Regions from separate parts of the Phascolarctobacterium succinatutens genome, predicted to be linked through region 3. Evidence: predicted binding sites of a transcription regulator. Region 3 holds the regulator's gene; each other region holds the start of a gene.
What was found. Region 3 encodes HrcA, which represses chaperone genes, less so after heat shock. Its sites were predicted from a motif close to TGTTAGCACTCNNNTNANNNGAGTGCTAACA; they were not measured.

Region 1 (5,238 bases), 110 kb from region 3:
TGTGGCTGTTGCTGATGAAGAACGCGGCCAGGGTTATGGCACACGTCTGACGGCAGCGTTGGTCAACAAGGCCTGGGAGCTTGGCGCTACGGCTATTACGCTAGAGGTGCGCGAGGGAAATATTGCCGCGCAGAAGGTTTATCTGACCTGTGGCTTTGCCAGCGAAGGCATTCGTCCGAATTATTACGAAGACAATCATGAAAATGCAGTTATAATGTGGCTGTATAAAGAAGGAGCAGGCCATGAATAAAGAGCAGAAGGATGTATATATTTTAGGTATTGAAAGCAGCTGTGATGAAACTGCGGCTGCTGTAGTAAAGAACGGGCGTGAGGTACTGAGCAACATTATCTCCTCCCAAATTGTTATTCACCGTAAATTCGGCGGCGTTGTGCCGGAAATTGCTTCCCGTAAGCATATAGAAAATATTATGCCTGTTATCGACGAGGCTTTGTCACAGGCAGGCGTCGGCATGGAGCAGATAGATGCTGTTGCCGTTACCTACGGACCTGGTCTGGTCGGCGCGCTGCTTGTCGGTCTTTCGGCTGCCAAGGCGCTGGCCTGGGCAACGGACAAACCGTTGATAGGTGTCAACCATCTTGAAGGCCATGTATTTGCCAACTTTTTGGCAGACAGCGAGCTGAAGCCGCCGTTCATGGCGTTGGTTGTCAGCGGCGGACACACGGCCCTGCTGAAGGTTACCGGCTATAACAGTTTTGAGCTTTTGGGACAGACGCGTGATGATGCGGCAGGCGAAGCCTTCGACAAGATTGCCCGTGTTATGGGGCTGCCTTATCCCGGAGGTCCGGAAATTGAGCGCTTGGCATTGGGCGGCAATGACCATGCTATTGATTTTCCGGTAGCACGTTTGGACAAGCCTTATGAATTCAGCTTCAGCGGTTTGAAATCTGCCGTAATCAATTATCTGCACAATCAGCAGCAGGCAGGCCGTGAGGTGAACCGCAGCGATGTTGCGGCATCCTTCCAGCGTGCGGTTGTTGATGCACTTGTTAAGGAAGCGGTGCATGCTATGCAGCATACCGGCTACAATAAAATTGTGTTGGCCGGCGGCGTTTCTGCCAATAAAACCTTGCAAAACACACTGGCAAAGGCTATGGAGGAGATTGGTGCCCAACTGGTGCATCCGACACCGATTTTGTGTACCGATAATGCTGTAATGATTGCCTGCCGCGGTTATTTTATGTATCAGGCCGGCAGCTTCAGTCCATTGGATTTAAACGCTAATCCATCTTTGAAATTAGGCTAAACAAGTGTCTTTTATAGTGCATAAGCCTGTGGATATTGTGGATAAGCGGGCAATATCCACATATAAGCGCATTACTGTTGTGGAAAAGCCTGTGGATATAGTGGATAAAATAGTGGATTAATCAGATAAAGCTGTGGAAAGGACAACAGCAGGAAGAAGAGGGGAAACATGCTGAGCAATTTAACAGCAGAACAAAGAAACAGTTTACAAGCTATGCCACAGGTACTCGGTCTGGCGGCAGATATAGCACATGCTGCTGTGACGATTTATCTGCCGGGAGAGAATAAAAAGTTTTTTAATGTTTATAAGCAGGAGCAGCCGATGACACAGGTCGGCAATGTGCGCCCGGATATGACGGGTCGGCGTGTACGTGCGGTTGAAGAGCCGCTCGTTGCGCGTGTGCTGCAAAAAAATGTGCCTGTTAACGGCAAGCGTGAATGGGCTTTGGGCATGTTCAACAGTCTGAAGGTTTTTCCGCTGCGTGACAGCCGCGGACATTGCTACGGTGCCGTCAGCTTTGAAAGTGCTGCTCCCGATGATATTATTATTGCTCAGTCACTGGAGCTTTTGTGCAATCTGCGCCAGGATTTGAGCAATAACAGCAACTATCAGCGGCTGCGGCCTTCTGACGGCATTATGGTGGTAGATGCCAACAGAGTGATTGTTGCTGCCAACAACCGTGCACGTCATATGTTTGATGTTATGGATATTTCTCATCTTGTCGGCTGCCGTACCAACGATGTTGCTATAAATTGGCCGCTGGTCGGTATGGTTATGGAAACAGGCACGGCGGAAAGCAAGGAATTTACGATGCATGGCATTTTGCTTTCCATACGTATTCTGCCGGTAATTCCCAGGCCTAAGGCCGGTTGTGCTATTGTTATTTTGCAAGATATTACCGAGCTGCGCAAAAAGGACGAGGAGCTGCTGATAAAATCTGTTGTAATTAAAGAGATTCATCACCGCGTAAAGAACAATCTGCAGACCATCGCCAGTCTGCTGCGCCTGCAGGAGCGTCGCGCGCAGTGTGACGAAACCAAAATAGTTCTACGTGACTGCGTCAACAGAGTCAACAGCATTGCTATTGTGCATGAGTATCTTTCGCAGCAGGATACCGGTCTGATTGATGTCGGTAAGGTGGCCAAGGGAATTTATCAGGCGATTATCAGCAGCATGCTGCATCCGGAATTTATCCTGCATGCCGATTTCAAAGCAGATCCTGTACAGCTGCCGTCAGATAAAGCAACAAGTATCGCTTTGATTCTCAACGAATTATTGCAGAATACTATAGAACATGCTTACGAAGGCCGGATGAGCGGCAGCCTTAAGGTGCGCTTTGCGGAAGAAAGCAAGCGTTATGTTTTGTCAATTGCCGATGACGGTGTAGGCCTTCCGGAAGGCTTTTCATTAAACAGCAACCGTCAAAGCTTAGGACTGAAAATTATCAAGACTATGGCGGAAGCTGACCTGCAGGGAAGCTTTAGCTTGACGAATCGTGAGGATGGCGGTACACTTGCATTAGTAACAATTCCAAAGGGGGGGCTGGAAGATGTTAAATAAACTGAGAATATTATTGGCAGATGATGAAGCTATTTTGCGTCTTGATTTGCGCGAAATGCTGGCGGATGCCGGTCATAAAATAGTAGGCGAGACTGCCAACGGACAGGAAGCAGTAAAGCTGGCTAAAGAGTTAAAGCCTGATTTTATTATCATGGACGTAAAAATGCCGATTATGGACGGTATTACCGCAGCAAAAATTATTGCTGCCGATAATATTGCTCCGGTATTGCTGCTGACAGCTTACAGTCAGCAGGATATTGTCGAGAAAGCATCGGATGCAGGCGTTATCGCTTATCTGGTTAAACCTGTACGCGAGGAACAGCTTTTCCCGGCAATGGAGATTGCGGCCAAACGCTTTCAGGAAATGCATAAGCTTAATCTGGAGCTTGATAAGCTGAAGGAAAGCTTGGAGACACGTAAGCTGCTGGACCGTGCCAAGGGTATCCTGATGGCAGCGCACGGAATGACGGAGCAGGAAGCATACCGTAAGATGCAGCAGTTCAGTATGGCCAAACGTATCAGTCTGAAGGAGCTGGCGGAAAGCATTATTGCAGCTGCGGCCAAAAGACAACAATGAGCTGAAAGGGCAGTGTGAACTGCTCTTTTTTTGTGTTCAAGCAAAAATTTGGGCCTGAGAAGCAAAAAAACAGGACGCTGAAGCCGATTTTTGAGGGCGTGAAGCAGAATTGCGACAATTTTGTAAAAAACAGCGAAAAAGTACTTGCAATTTTTCCTAATATGGATATAATAAGAATTGTGGTTAGCACTCGGAACAAATGAGTGCTAATAACCAAGAAGCAAATTGCTCTCACGTAAGTAAGAATACTCGAAAGGGGTTATAAAAATGTTAAAACCATTAGCTGATCACGTAATTGTAGAGGTTGTAGAAGTAGAAGAAAAAACTGCCAGCGGCATTTTCCTGCCGGATACCGCAGTAAAAGAAAAACCGCAACAGGGCAAGGTTCTGGCTGTAGGCAGAGGCAAATACAGCGACAACGGCACTCTGATTAAACCCGAAGTAAATGTTGGCGACGAAGTTATCTTCGCAAAATACAGCGGAACTCCTGTTAAACATCAAGGTAAGGATTACCTGATTCTTAGCGAACGCGATATCTTAGCAACCATTGAGAAGTAACATAAAAACTGTAATTAATTTTTAATTGAATTTTCAAAGGAGCGATATAAAATGGCTAAACAAATTCTGTTTAATGAAGAAGCTCGTCGTAGCCTGGAGCGTGGCGTAAATGCTCTGGCTGACGCTGTAAAAGTAACCCTCGGTCCTAAAGGCCGTAACGTTGTACTGGAAAAGAAATTCGGCGCACCGACCATCACCAATGACGGTGTAACCATTGCCCGCGACATCGAACTGGAAGATCCGTTTGAAAACATGGGCGCACAGCTGGTTAAAGAAGTATCCATCAAAACCAACGATGTTGCCGGTGACGGCACTACCACTGCTACCGTTCTGGCACAGGCTATGATTAACGAAGGTATGCGCAACGTTGCTGCCGGCGCTAACCCGATGGTTCTGAAAAAAGGTATCAAAAAAGCAGTTGATGTACTGGTTGACGAACTGAAAAATGTTTCCCAAAAGGTTGAAACCAAGGCTGCAAAAGCACAAGTTGCTTCTATTTCCGCAGCTGATGATGAAATCGGTAACCTGATTGCCGATGCTATGGAAAAAGTTGGCGACGACGGTGTTATCACTGTTGAAGAATCCAAGACCATGGAAACTCATCTGGAAACCGTTGAAGGCATGCAGTTTGACCGTGGCTACATTTCCCCGTACATGGCAACCGATGCTGATAAAATGGAAGCTGTACTGAGCAATCCGTACGTATTCATTACCGATAGAAAAATCACCATGATTGCTGACATTATGCCGGTTCTGGAAAAAGTTGTTCAAAACGGCGGCGAACTCTTAATCATCGCTGAAGATGTTGAAGGCGAAGCACTGGCAACCTTGGTTGTCAACAAACTGCGTGGCACCTTCAAAGCTGTTGCTGTTAAAGCTCCTGGCTTCGGTGACCGTCGTAAAGCAATGCTGCAAGATATCGCTACTCTGACCGGTGCAACCGTTATCAGTGAAGAAGTTGGCCGTAAGCTGGACAGCGCAAGCATGGCAGATCTTGGCCGCGCAGGTCAGGTTCGCGTAACCAAAGAATTGACTACTATCGTTGACGGCTTGGGCGATAAAGACGCTATTGCTGCACGTGTTGCTCAAATCCGTGCACAAATTCCGGAAACCACTTCTGATTTCGATAAAGAAAAACTGCAAGAACGTCTGGCTAAACTGGCCGGTGGCGTAGCTGTTATCAAAGTAGGCGCTGCTACCGAAGTTGAGCTGAAAGATAAAAAACTGCGCATTGAAGATGCTCTGAACGCTACACGCGCTGCTGTTGCCGAAGGTATT
Region 2 (5,238 bases), 710 kb from region 3:
CCAATGTCCATGGTTGTAAACAATTTTTTTGTAAAGAGCGTTAAATTTTTCCTGAGCCTGTTGCTACTGCAACAAAAGTTACAGTTTTAAAGCATTTTCAGAATTAAAAGTCAAACTTTTGACCTGTCAGCAGTTCATATGCTTCGATGTATTTGCCGATGGTTTTGTCGATAACATCCTGCGGCAGCTCGTAGCCTGCATCCGGGTTAGCACTCAGCCAATCGCGGACAAACTGTTTGTCATAGGATGGCTGGCCTTGGCCAACTTTGTAGCCTTCCAGCGGCCAGAAGCGGGAGCAGTCCGGGGTAATCATTTCGTCACCCAGTACAACCTCGCCGTTCTCGTCCAGACCAAATTCAAATTTGGTATCGGCAATGATGATGCCGCGCTCCAGAGCATAAGCAGCACATTTTTTGTAGATAGCGATAGTGTAGTCACGCAGCTTCAGAGCATATTCTTTGCCACGGCCCGGATACAGTTTTTCCAGGATTTCGATGCTTTGCTCTACGCTGATGTTTTCGTCATGGTCACCGATTTCAGCTTTGGTGCTGGGGGTGAAGATAGGCTCAGCCAGCTTTTGGGATTCCTGCAGGCCTTCGGGCAGCTTAATGCCGCAGATTTCGCCGGTTTTCTTGTAGCTGTCCCAACCGCTGCCGGTGATGTAGCCGCGAACGATGCATTCGATAGGCAGCATGTTCAGCTTTTTGCATTTCATGCTGTTGCCTGTGAATTCGGGTTTCTGGAAGAATTCGGGCATATCTTTGGTATCAACGGAAATCATATGGTTAGGAACAATGTCTTTAGTCAGATCGAACCAGAATTTGGAGATCTGAGTCAGCACAGTGCCTTTTTTCACAATCATGTTTTTCAGAATATGGTCAAATGCGGAAATACGGTCAGTGGCAACCATAATAATGCTGTCACCAACATCATACATCTCACGAACCTTGCCGGATTTAAACGGTTTGTACTCTTGCATTTTAATGCCTCCTAAAAATTTCTCAACAAGTAAATGCAGGCTCAGTGCCGGAATTTCTTGTCAGTGTTAAGTTTGTTATATTTTATGGTAATATCATAGCACAGTCCAACGAAAAAGTCGAACGTTTTTCGTGTTTTAACAAATATTTTTCGGATTATTTTACATCCTGCGGCAAAAGGCCGTCCAAGCGCAGCATATCGGCAGTGACCAAAGGCTGTCCCAAACGTCTCCCCGGCACAAATGTACCATGGCAGTCGCTGCCACCGCTGATAAGCAGACCGTGCTTTTTGCAATGCTGCAACAGGCGCTGTGTTCCTTCTTCCGAATGGTTGGAGTGGTAGCATTCAAAGCCGTCGAATTTCTCCGTCCGCAGGATGTCGAGCACACGCTCCAAGCCGGGGCCGTGAAAGCCGCTGGCAGCATGTGCGCACAGTGCTGCTCCGCCGGCAGCGTGAATTGCTGTGATTACCTCGCTGATGGCAGGAAATTCCGGAAAGCCCAGGTCATGCTCCGGCGTAAAGATGCGCTGAAAGAAATCGCTCACGCCTGTGCACAGTCCCTTGTCAATCAAATAGGCGAGGGCACGCCAGCCGCCGCGGTGTCTGTCATAGGTATAACGGGCGAACTCCGCTTCATCGACAGGCCAGCCGTCGCGTGCCAGCAGATGAATGCTGTCCACATCTTTCTGCTCCAGCAGTGCTTCGTTATGCTGTATTAATTCCAGCAGCTGTTTATTATGGATATCAATGCCATAGCCAAGAATATGAAACGACAAATCCTCCTTGGTGGAGCAGATTTCCGCCGCCGGCAGCAGCGTAATGCCTGCTGCCGCTGCCAACGTCATCGCTTCTGCAACGTTGGCTACGCTGTCATGGTCCGTTACGGCAATCAGCCCCAGCTGTTGCTTTTGCGCTTCCGAAATCAGCTCCGCTGGTGTCCAGGTGCCGTCCGAGGCCGTAGTATGTATATGTAAATCAGCTCTTACCGACATGTAAGCAGCTCCTTTCTATTAAATTCTGCTGTCAAAAAGCAGAAACAGAGTAAAATTTTTATATTTATAGCATAGTTTATAATCATATGCATGTCAACTGCCGGTAAAGATATTCTCTCATTACACAATAGTACGCAAAAATTTTTTTCGGCCTGCGTACTTTTGTAACAAGCTTAACACTTACTTATATTTTAAGGGTAATAGTCCCTATTATGAGTACGGATAAATTCGATGTCTACTCTGCAAACACAATACTCATTGTAGACTTGACATTGTTTAACTTATGTTATATACTATGAACATCGTTGTATACGGGAGTATAAATTAGGGGGAATTCATTATGTTTAGAAAATTTGCTGCGATTATCAATGAAGTAGCACTCATCAAGCAAATTGCCGTTGGTCTTGTCATCGGCATTCTGCTGGCACTTTATGTACCGAAAGTGGTACCTGTTGTTACTATCTTCGGTGACCTGTTTGTAAAAGCATTAAAGGGCGTTGCTCCGGTGCTGGTTTTCTTCTTGGTTATGAACGCTATGGCCAAAAAGAAAAGCGGCGGCGAAGCAAATATGAAGCCTATTATCGGCTTATATGTTATCGGCACCTTCTTTGCATCTTTAGTTGGTGTAAGCCTGTCCTTCCTGGCACCTACCACTCTGCACCTGCAGGTTGCGGATGCTAAGCTCAACCCGCCCAGCGGCATTGTTGAGGTTCTGCATAACCTGATTCTGAGTGTTGTAGATAACCCGATTGCTGCTTTGCTGCATGCCAACTACATCGGCATTCTGGCATGGGCTGTAGTATTCGGTATTGCTATGAATATGGCTGCCAACGAAACTACTAAAAATGCTCTGGATGATGTTGCAAAGGCAATCACCCTGGTTGTTAAATGGGTTATCCATTTCGCTCCTCTGGGCATTATGGGCCTGGTGGCAACCTCCATCAGCGACAGCGGTCTGTCCGCAATTTCCAGCTATATACATCTGCTGGCAGTGCTCATCAGCTCCTACTTCCTGGTAGCGCTGGTTATGAACCCGTTGATTGTTTACTTCAACATCCGCCGCAATCCGTATCCGCTGGTTTGGGCAACCATCCGCGAATCCGGCGTGTATGCTTTCTTTACCCGCAGCTCCGCTGCTAACATTCCGGTTAACATGGCTCTGTGCAAACGTTTGGGCCTGAATCCTGATACCTACGCAATTTCCATTCCGTTAGGCGCAACCATCAACATGGCCGGTGCTTCCATCACCATTTCCGTACTGGCACTTGCTGCTGCCAATACTCTGGGTATTCATGTTGATATGCCGACAGCTCTCTTGCTGTGCATCGTTTCTACCGTTGGTGCCTGCGGTGCTTCCGGTGTTGCCGGCGGCTCTCTGCTGCTGATTCCGGTTGCCTGCGCTTCCTTCGGCATCAGCAATGATATCGCTATGCAGGTTGTTGGTGTTGGCTTTATCATCTCCGTACTGGAGGATGCTTGCGAAACTGCGCTCAATAGCTCCAGTGACGTTCTCTTTACCGCAACTGCCGAATTTGCAGAGCGCGCGAAGGAAGGCACTCTGAAGTCCGAAGACCTGGTTCCGAGAAACAACATTTAATTTAACATAACAACAAAACGGCCGCCGAAGCTTGTGCTCCGGCGGCTGTTTCATTTTGAAAGGATGATGTGGTTTTTATGTATTAGCCTTCAATGGCAATATATTTTTTGTCTTCGACTTTTTTAGGCTCAACCTTAGGAATAGTAACCTTCAGGATACCGTCTTCGAATTTAGCCTTGATATCCTCCTGGGTAACTGCTTCACCGACATAGAAGGTTCTTGCACATTGACCGCTGTAACGTTCACGGCGGATATAAACGCCTTTATCGTTCTTTTCGTCCTTGTCGAGGCCTTTAGCGGCGGTAATGGTCAGATAACCGTTTTCCAGTTTGGCGCTGACGTCCTCTTTTTTGAAGCCCGGCAGGTCGATATCCATTTCATAAGCGGTATCCGATTCCTTGATATCGGTTTTCATAACGTTCTGGGCATGTTTGCCGTACAACGGATTGCGATGACCGAAGAACTCTTTCTCAAACGGGAAATCCATTAAATCATCAAATAAGCTTTCACCAAATACACTAGGCATCATCATAAGTCATTCCTCCAATTTTATTGCGCTTGTTGTAGTCATTTTAATGTTGATGCAGCAAGTATTGATTTGATTTGCCAACGCGGGATTTGTGCTTTGCGGGTGCTGCCCTTGCAGCTCCTGTAGCTCATTTCCTTTGTTGATTATGTTATACCACTATTTGTTAGCACTGTCAAGCATTGAGTGCTAATTTCTGACGATTTCACAGAAATTACAAAAAGTGGGGGAGAGAGCCCTTCCGCCTCACTATGTTCGGCACCTTACAGATGGAAAGCAGTACTAAAGAGCCTCTCCTTGGGGAGAGGTGCCGAGCTTGTCGAGGCGGAGAGGGGATATGCTGAAAATAATGCTATTTGTAAGCATAACGGTTGCAAGCAAATAATCTCTGTGTGCGAATTTTCTTCAATCTAAATTCAAACGTAAGCCTACAAACTGCAGTCCCCCTCTCAGTCGCCCTGGCGGGCGCCAGCTCTCCCCAAGGAGAGCCTCATCTTTCTTTATTAAAGTCTCATCTGGTTGCGTCTCCATTCCGCCTCACTACGTTTGGCACCTTACAGATGAAAAGCAGTACTGAAAAGCCTCTCCTTGGGGAGAGGTGCCGAGCTTGTCGAGGCGGAGAGGGGATATGCTGAAAATAATGCTATTCGTAAGCATAACGGTTGCAAGCAAATAATCTCTGTGTGCGAATTTTCTTTAATCTAAATTCAAACGTAAGCCTACAAACTGCAGTCCCCTCTCAGTCGCCCTAGCGGGCGCCAGCTCTCCCCGAGGAGAGCCTCGTTTTTCTTCCCAAAGTTTCATATGCTCACTTAAGTTAAAATAAGCACTAAAACTAAAATTTTTTCTAAGATTCCCCCAAAAAATCCCCAAAATTTCTCCTCATCCTACCCGAATTTGCCATTTCGGGTAGGGACAAGTTACTAAAAATTCGATATACTACAGCCAGAAGCAAAGGAAAAACAACCAATCCTTCTTGCTTTTCCGGCTTTACCGAACGGAGCGAGCAATGCAAAACCCAAAATGAAACAAGGCAAATTTTGGCAACAGGCAGCGCAAGCCTCCGCAAGGTAAAAGAATACTTTACTTAAAGAGGAGGAATTTATCATGAAAAAGTCTTTAGTACTCGCAATGGCAATGGCTCT
Region 3 (5,238 bases):
TTATTGTGAAGAGCACGCCAGCTTTATTCGTTGGTGTTTACTCTTACCTTACTGTGACGGATAACCTTGTCACCCAGCTTATAGCCTTTTTCGAAAACCATATCTACGATTTCATCATCCAGCTCCGGATTATGACCGCGCATTACAGCTTCGTGGATATTCGGGTCAAACTTGGCATTTTGAGCTTCAATTTCTTCTACCTTCAGATCCTTGAAGGCATCTTCAAACTGACGGCGGATTTTTTTCATACCGTCGACAACTGCATCCACATTATCGCCCTTTTCGACGCTTGCTTCAGCACGCTCAAAATTATCTAAAACCTTTAAGAACTTGCCAACCACATTTGCTGTTACAAAGTTGGAAAGCTGTTCCTTTTCTATATTGGTGCGACGGCGGAAGTTTTCAAAATCGGCCTGCAATCTCAATAAACGATTTTGCAGCTCTTCGATTTTGGCATCCTTCGGGTCAACCTCAGGCTCAGCGGCTTCCTCCGCATTTTTTGCATCTTCAGCTTTTTCAGCTTCTGCAGCTTCCGCAGTTTCCTGTTCGGCAGCCTTCGCTTCCGCAGCCTCCTGCTCAGCCTGTTTTTCTTTCATTTCATTATCCTGCAAGGCTCTTCCTCCTTAGTTTTATTTATTGTCGGGCTTTTGCTCGAACATCGTTTTCAAATACTTATGCAGGTAATCCATTACGGTAATTACCTTGCCGTATTCCATACGCGTCGGGCCAAGAACTGCCATCGTACCGACTATCTGACCGTTAAGACGGTAGGTTGCCTGTACCATGCTGCAATCCTGAATGCCGGTGAATTTGTTTTCACTGCCAATCGTGATCTTCAGTCCGCTGTCCTCGCCTGCCCTCAGCAAATCGCGTACTACGCGCTCCTCTTCAAGGATACCCAGAAGATTCTTCACACGCTCCACATCGCGGAATTCCGGTTGGTTAAGCAGCTGCTTGGTGCCACCCAGGAAAACCTTTTGCTGCTGGTATTTCTGACGCATCTGGCGGATGGACTGTACCAGCGATGTGAACAGCAGCTTATCATCTGCTATATTGGTATGCACCGCCTGCAGCAGGTCCTCGGTAATGTTCGCCAGCGCTCTGCCCTCCAGCAGTCTGCTGACGCGTCCTGCCATGTAGTCCAGCTCCTCCGGCCGCATTCCCAAAGGAATTTCTACCACGCAATTGGCCACATTGCCGTCATCTGTTACAATGCACAGGATGGCATGGTGCTCATCCAGAGGTAAAAACTTCATATAACGGAAGCACGCACCGGCATCACGGTTAGCCAGCACCATTGAAACATTCTTCGTCATCCGGGAAAGGATTTTAGCCGTTGACTGGAAGATTTCATCAATGCTTCTGCGTCTTTCGCTGAACCAGCCGTTAATCAGTGCTCTGTCATTATCTGTCAGAGTGCCCGGCTCAACAAGCGAGTCAACATAAAGACGATAAGCCTGAGCCGACGGTACACGTCCGGCCGAGGTGTGCGGCTGCTCCAGATAACCCAGGAGCTCCAGGTCACTCATCTCGTTACGGATGGTCGCTGGACTGAGGCCCAAATCATATTTGCGGGCAATCGTCCTTGAACCTACAGGCTCAGCAGTTGAAATATAATCCTCAATTATGAGCTGGAGAATTTTTTTCTTTCTTTCGTTTAACATATTCCCACCTCATTTGATTGTTAGCACTCTTTCATTAGGAGTGCTAACATCTTGATACTAGGATAGCACTAGCCTACTTTATTGTCAACACCTTTTTGATTTATTTTTAAGTTATCACAAAAACTTCAAATATTTGATTGCCGACCTCCATACCACGCTCTGTCAGGCGCAGTCTTTGCGTGCTTGCATCATACGCAATAAGCTTTTGTTCAAACAGCGGCGCCAGCTCGGAGGCAAAGCGCTGCAGCACATCAACGCCAAAGCGCTCGCGTGCCTCCGCCAGGCTCGCACCTTCGCTGCGGCGCAGTCCCATGAACATGAACTCCTCCAACAGCTCTGCGCAAGATAATTCTTCTACATTATATAATGCACTTGCACGTAAATCGTCACCGCCGAAGCTTTGCAGCTGCCCGATATATTCCTTTACCGTAATAAGCCCGGTACGCCGTCTTTGCCCATCAAAGCCGCAGGCAGCAGCGCCGAAGGCCATGTAGGGATGATATTCCCAGTAAACGGTATTATGGCGTGAATACTGTCCGTTTTTCGCGTAGTTGGAAATTTCGTAGCGCTCAAAGCCACGCTCGCGCAAAAAACTCTGCACCAGCTCATACATGTCCGCCGCAGTATCGTCATCAGGCAAAGTTATTCTGCCCTTGTCCACAAGGCTTGCCAACGGCGTGCCATCCTCCACAATCAGGCCGTAAACAGAAATATGCTCTATGCCCGTATCGGCCAAACGCTCCAGCGTATCCTGCAGGCTGGTAAGCGTCTGCGACGGCAGGCCGTAAATCAAATCCGCACTGATGCGTGCGAAGCCTGCTTTGCGTGCCAATGCCAACGCCTCCAGTGCCTGCTGTGCGTTGTGAATGCGTCCTATCGCCCGCAGCTCGTCATCCTGCAGCGACTGTACGCCGAAGCTGATGCGGTCAAAGCCAAGGCTGCGCAATGTCTGCAGCTTGGCTAAATCCGCCGTGCCGGGGTTCACCTCAATCGTTGCCTCGCAGGGCTGCTGCCAAAAGCCGTACTGCTTCAATGCATTCACCAGCTTAGCAATACATTCCGTAGGCAGCACGCTCGGCGTACCGCCGCCAAAGTAAATGCTGGCGTTCGCCGCCATGTTTGCCGCCTCAGCCGCACGCAGGGCGATTTCTTTGCACACAGCATCGGTATAATCACGCTTTGCCTGCTCGCCAAAGCCGGCATAAGAAGCAAAATCGCAGTACAAGCATTTCTGTACGCAAAACGGTATATGCAGATAAAGCGCCTGATATTGCTTCCATGGCCGCACATTTTTATTTTCCATCATCATTTATCCTCTCCGTATCTTGAAAAAACGCCGCCACAGAAATTACTGCAGCGACGCCTAAGCAAATTTATTTTCCCTTTTTATAGAACCATTTTTTATACGCAAAAAAGACAGCGCCCACAACCAAGATCAAAATCGTTAATCTTTGGCTATGCTCCTGGAAATTAACTACATCATGACCGATGACAACCTCCAACGCCGTAGAAGGAAATTTGCCGATAAGGTTAGCAATAATGTAATCACGCGCACTCATGCTGCTCACAGCACCCACCGCCGTCAAAATGCCTGACGGAAAATACGGCAGCGCCCTGGCGAAGGCCATCCACTCCAGGCCGTGCTTGCTGCTTGCCTCATCAATGGATTTCAGCGAGTTGCTTTTTTCAATCAGCTTCTGCGCCGTATCACGGAAGAAGAAGCGCATCAGGTAAAAGCTTATAACCACACCGGTTGTTTCAGCCAGCCAGGAAATTGTGATGCCCAGTGGCAGGCCGAAAATCAGACCGTTGGCTGTAGAAAGAAAAATCGACGGGAAAACGCTGCCGGCATTAATCAGCACATCCAGCACAAAACTGATTAAAATCGCCCACGGTCCAAAGGAGCGCAGATATTCCACCAGGCCGTTGACATTGCCGCTGATTGCCAGCGTAAAGGTTTTGTTAAAGAAATCATCGGCAAAAAAGTGAATACCTAAAAACAAGGCCACCAGCAAAAGTGCCGCCGTCACCTTAGCACAAACATCAGGATTTTTTAACCAGTCTTTTTTCATGTATTTATACCCTCTTTAAGTATTGAAAATCATATTAAAGCGTTCGCCAAACTGCATTTCCACCAGACGACGGATTTCCGCCCAGTCCTCCGGCGTACGCAGCTGCGCCTGCGCCAGTTGGCGAACCTGCGCAATTACGTCAACATCTCGCATTATATCAGCAATTCGCAAATCTGGCAAGCCATGCTGCTTTAAGCCGAAGAGCTGCCCTGCACCGCGCTGCTCCATATCTTTTTCCGCAAGATAAAAGCCGTCCTCGCTCTCATGCAGTACGTTCAAACGCGCCAGTGCCTCCGGCGAATCGGCGGCCGTCAGCAGCACGCAGTAGGACTGCTCGCTGCCGCGACCTACACGTCCGCGCAGCTGGTGCAGCTGTGCCAAGCCGAAGCGCTCCGCATTTTCAATCACCATCAGCGTAGCATTGGGCACGTTCACGCCTACCTCGATAACCGTAGTGCTCACCAGCACCTTAAGTTCGCCTGCCGCAAAGCTGCTCATAATGGCATCCTTCTCCGCACCCTTCAGCCTGCCATGCAGCAGAGCGCAGGGAATATCCTGCAGAAAATCACGCTTCAGCTCTTCGTATACTCTTTCTGCGCTATGCACAGCCAGAACATCCGATTCCTCAATCAGCGGGCAGACAACATAAGCCTGCCTTCCTGCCTGCACCTGACGTACCAGGCCGGCGTACACCTCACGGCGGCGCTCGTCCGTATAGCACAGTGTCCGCACCGGCTTGCGCTGCGGCGGACGTCCCTTCATTACGGAAATATCCAGATCGCCGTAAACAGTAAGCGCCAAGGTACGCGGAATCGGCGTTGCCGTCATTACCAGTACATCGGGAGCATTGGCCGATTTATTGGACAGACGCGCACGCTGCTCTACGCCGAAGCGGTGCTGCTCGTCCGTCACCGTCAGCGACAGATTGGCAAAGCGCACATCCTCCTCCAAAAGCGCATGCGTACCCACAACCACGTCAACAAGACCAAGCTCCAGATTCAGCAGCAGCTCACGCCTTGCCTTAGCACGCATACCGCCCGTCAGTAAAGCAATACGCACACCGTAAGGCTGCAGATATTGCTCCAGCGTTTCAAAATGCTGCGCAGCCAAAATCTCCGTAGGCACCATAATACAGCCCTGATAACCGTTTTCCACCGCCTTAGCCAACGCCAACGCACTGATAACCGTCTTGCCGCTGCCTACATCGCCCTGCAGAATGCGGTGCATAGGCTTTTTATCCTGCATATCCAGCGAAATCTCACGCCATGCCTGTTGCTGTGCCGCCGTCAGCTCAAAGGGCAGTCCCTGCATTACATCTTTAACAAGCGCACCGTCTGCAGCGTGCTTGATGCCCTCTCTGTTGTCATGGCTCTGCTGACGATAATACAGCAAGCCGCACTGCAGCAAAAACAGCTCCTCAAAAACAAAGCGCTGCTTGGCACGTCGCAACGCTTCCCAGCTTTCCGGGAAGTGAATATTTTTCAGCGCCGTATAGCGGTCGG

Region 1: groES (co-chaperone GroES) is a predicted target of HrcA. The motif match lies at 3,584-3,614, and genes of this name have one in related genera.
Region 2: M5E81_RS11175 (Hsp20/alpha crystallin family protein) is a predicted target of HrcA. The motif match lies at 4,258-4,288, and genes of this name have one in related genera.

The regions. Positions count from the first base shown of each region.
Region 1 covers NZ_CP097284.1:1,718,748-1,723,985, reverse strand. The annotation lists gene rimI (ribosomal protein S18-alanine N-acetyltransferase) at 1-250, shown strand, start outside; gene tsaD (tRNA (adenosine(37)-N6)-threonylcarbamoyltransferase complex transferase subunit TsaD) at 243-1,265, shown strand; gene M5E81_RS08130 (sensor histidine kinase) at 1,434-2,825, shown strand; gene M5E81_RS08125 (ANTAR domain-containing response regulator) at 2,815-3,402, shown strand; gene groES (co-chaperone GroES) at 3,670-3,960, shown strand; gene groL (chaperonin GroEL) at 4,012-5,238, shown strand, end outside.
Region 2 covers NZ_CP097284.1:2,319,835-2,325,072, reverse strand. The annotation lists gene M5E81_RS11190 (phosphoribosylaminoimidazolesuccinocarboxamide synthase) at 104-979, opposite strand; gene M5E81_RS11185 (PHP domain-containing protein) at 1,134-1,970, opposite strand; gene sstT (serine/threonine transporter SstT) at 2,311-3,567, shown strand; gene M5E81_RS11175 (Hsp20/alpha crystallin family protein) at 3,650-4,099, opposite strand; gene M5E81_RS11170 (S-layer homology domain-containing protein) at 5,201-5,238, shown strand, end outside.
Region 3 covers NZ_CP097284.1:1,610,688-1,615,925, forward strand. The annotation lists gene grpE (nucleotide exchange factor GrpE) at 24-611, opposite strand; gene hrcA (heat-inducible transcriptional repressor HrcA) at 630-1,664, opposite strand; gene hemW (radical SAM family heme chaperone HemW) at 1,771-2,973, opposite strand; gene M5E81_RS07640 (TVP38/TMEM64 family protein) at 3,038-3,736, opposite strand; gene recG (ATP-dependent DNA helicase RecG) at 3,752-5,238, opposite strand, start outside.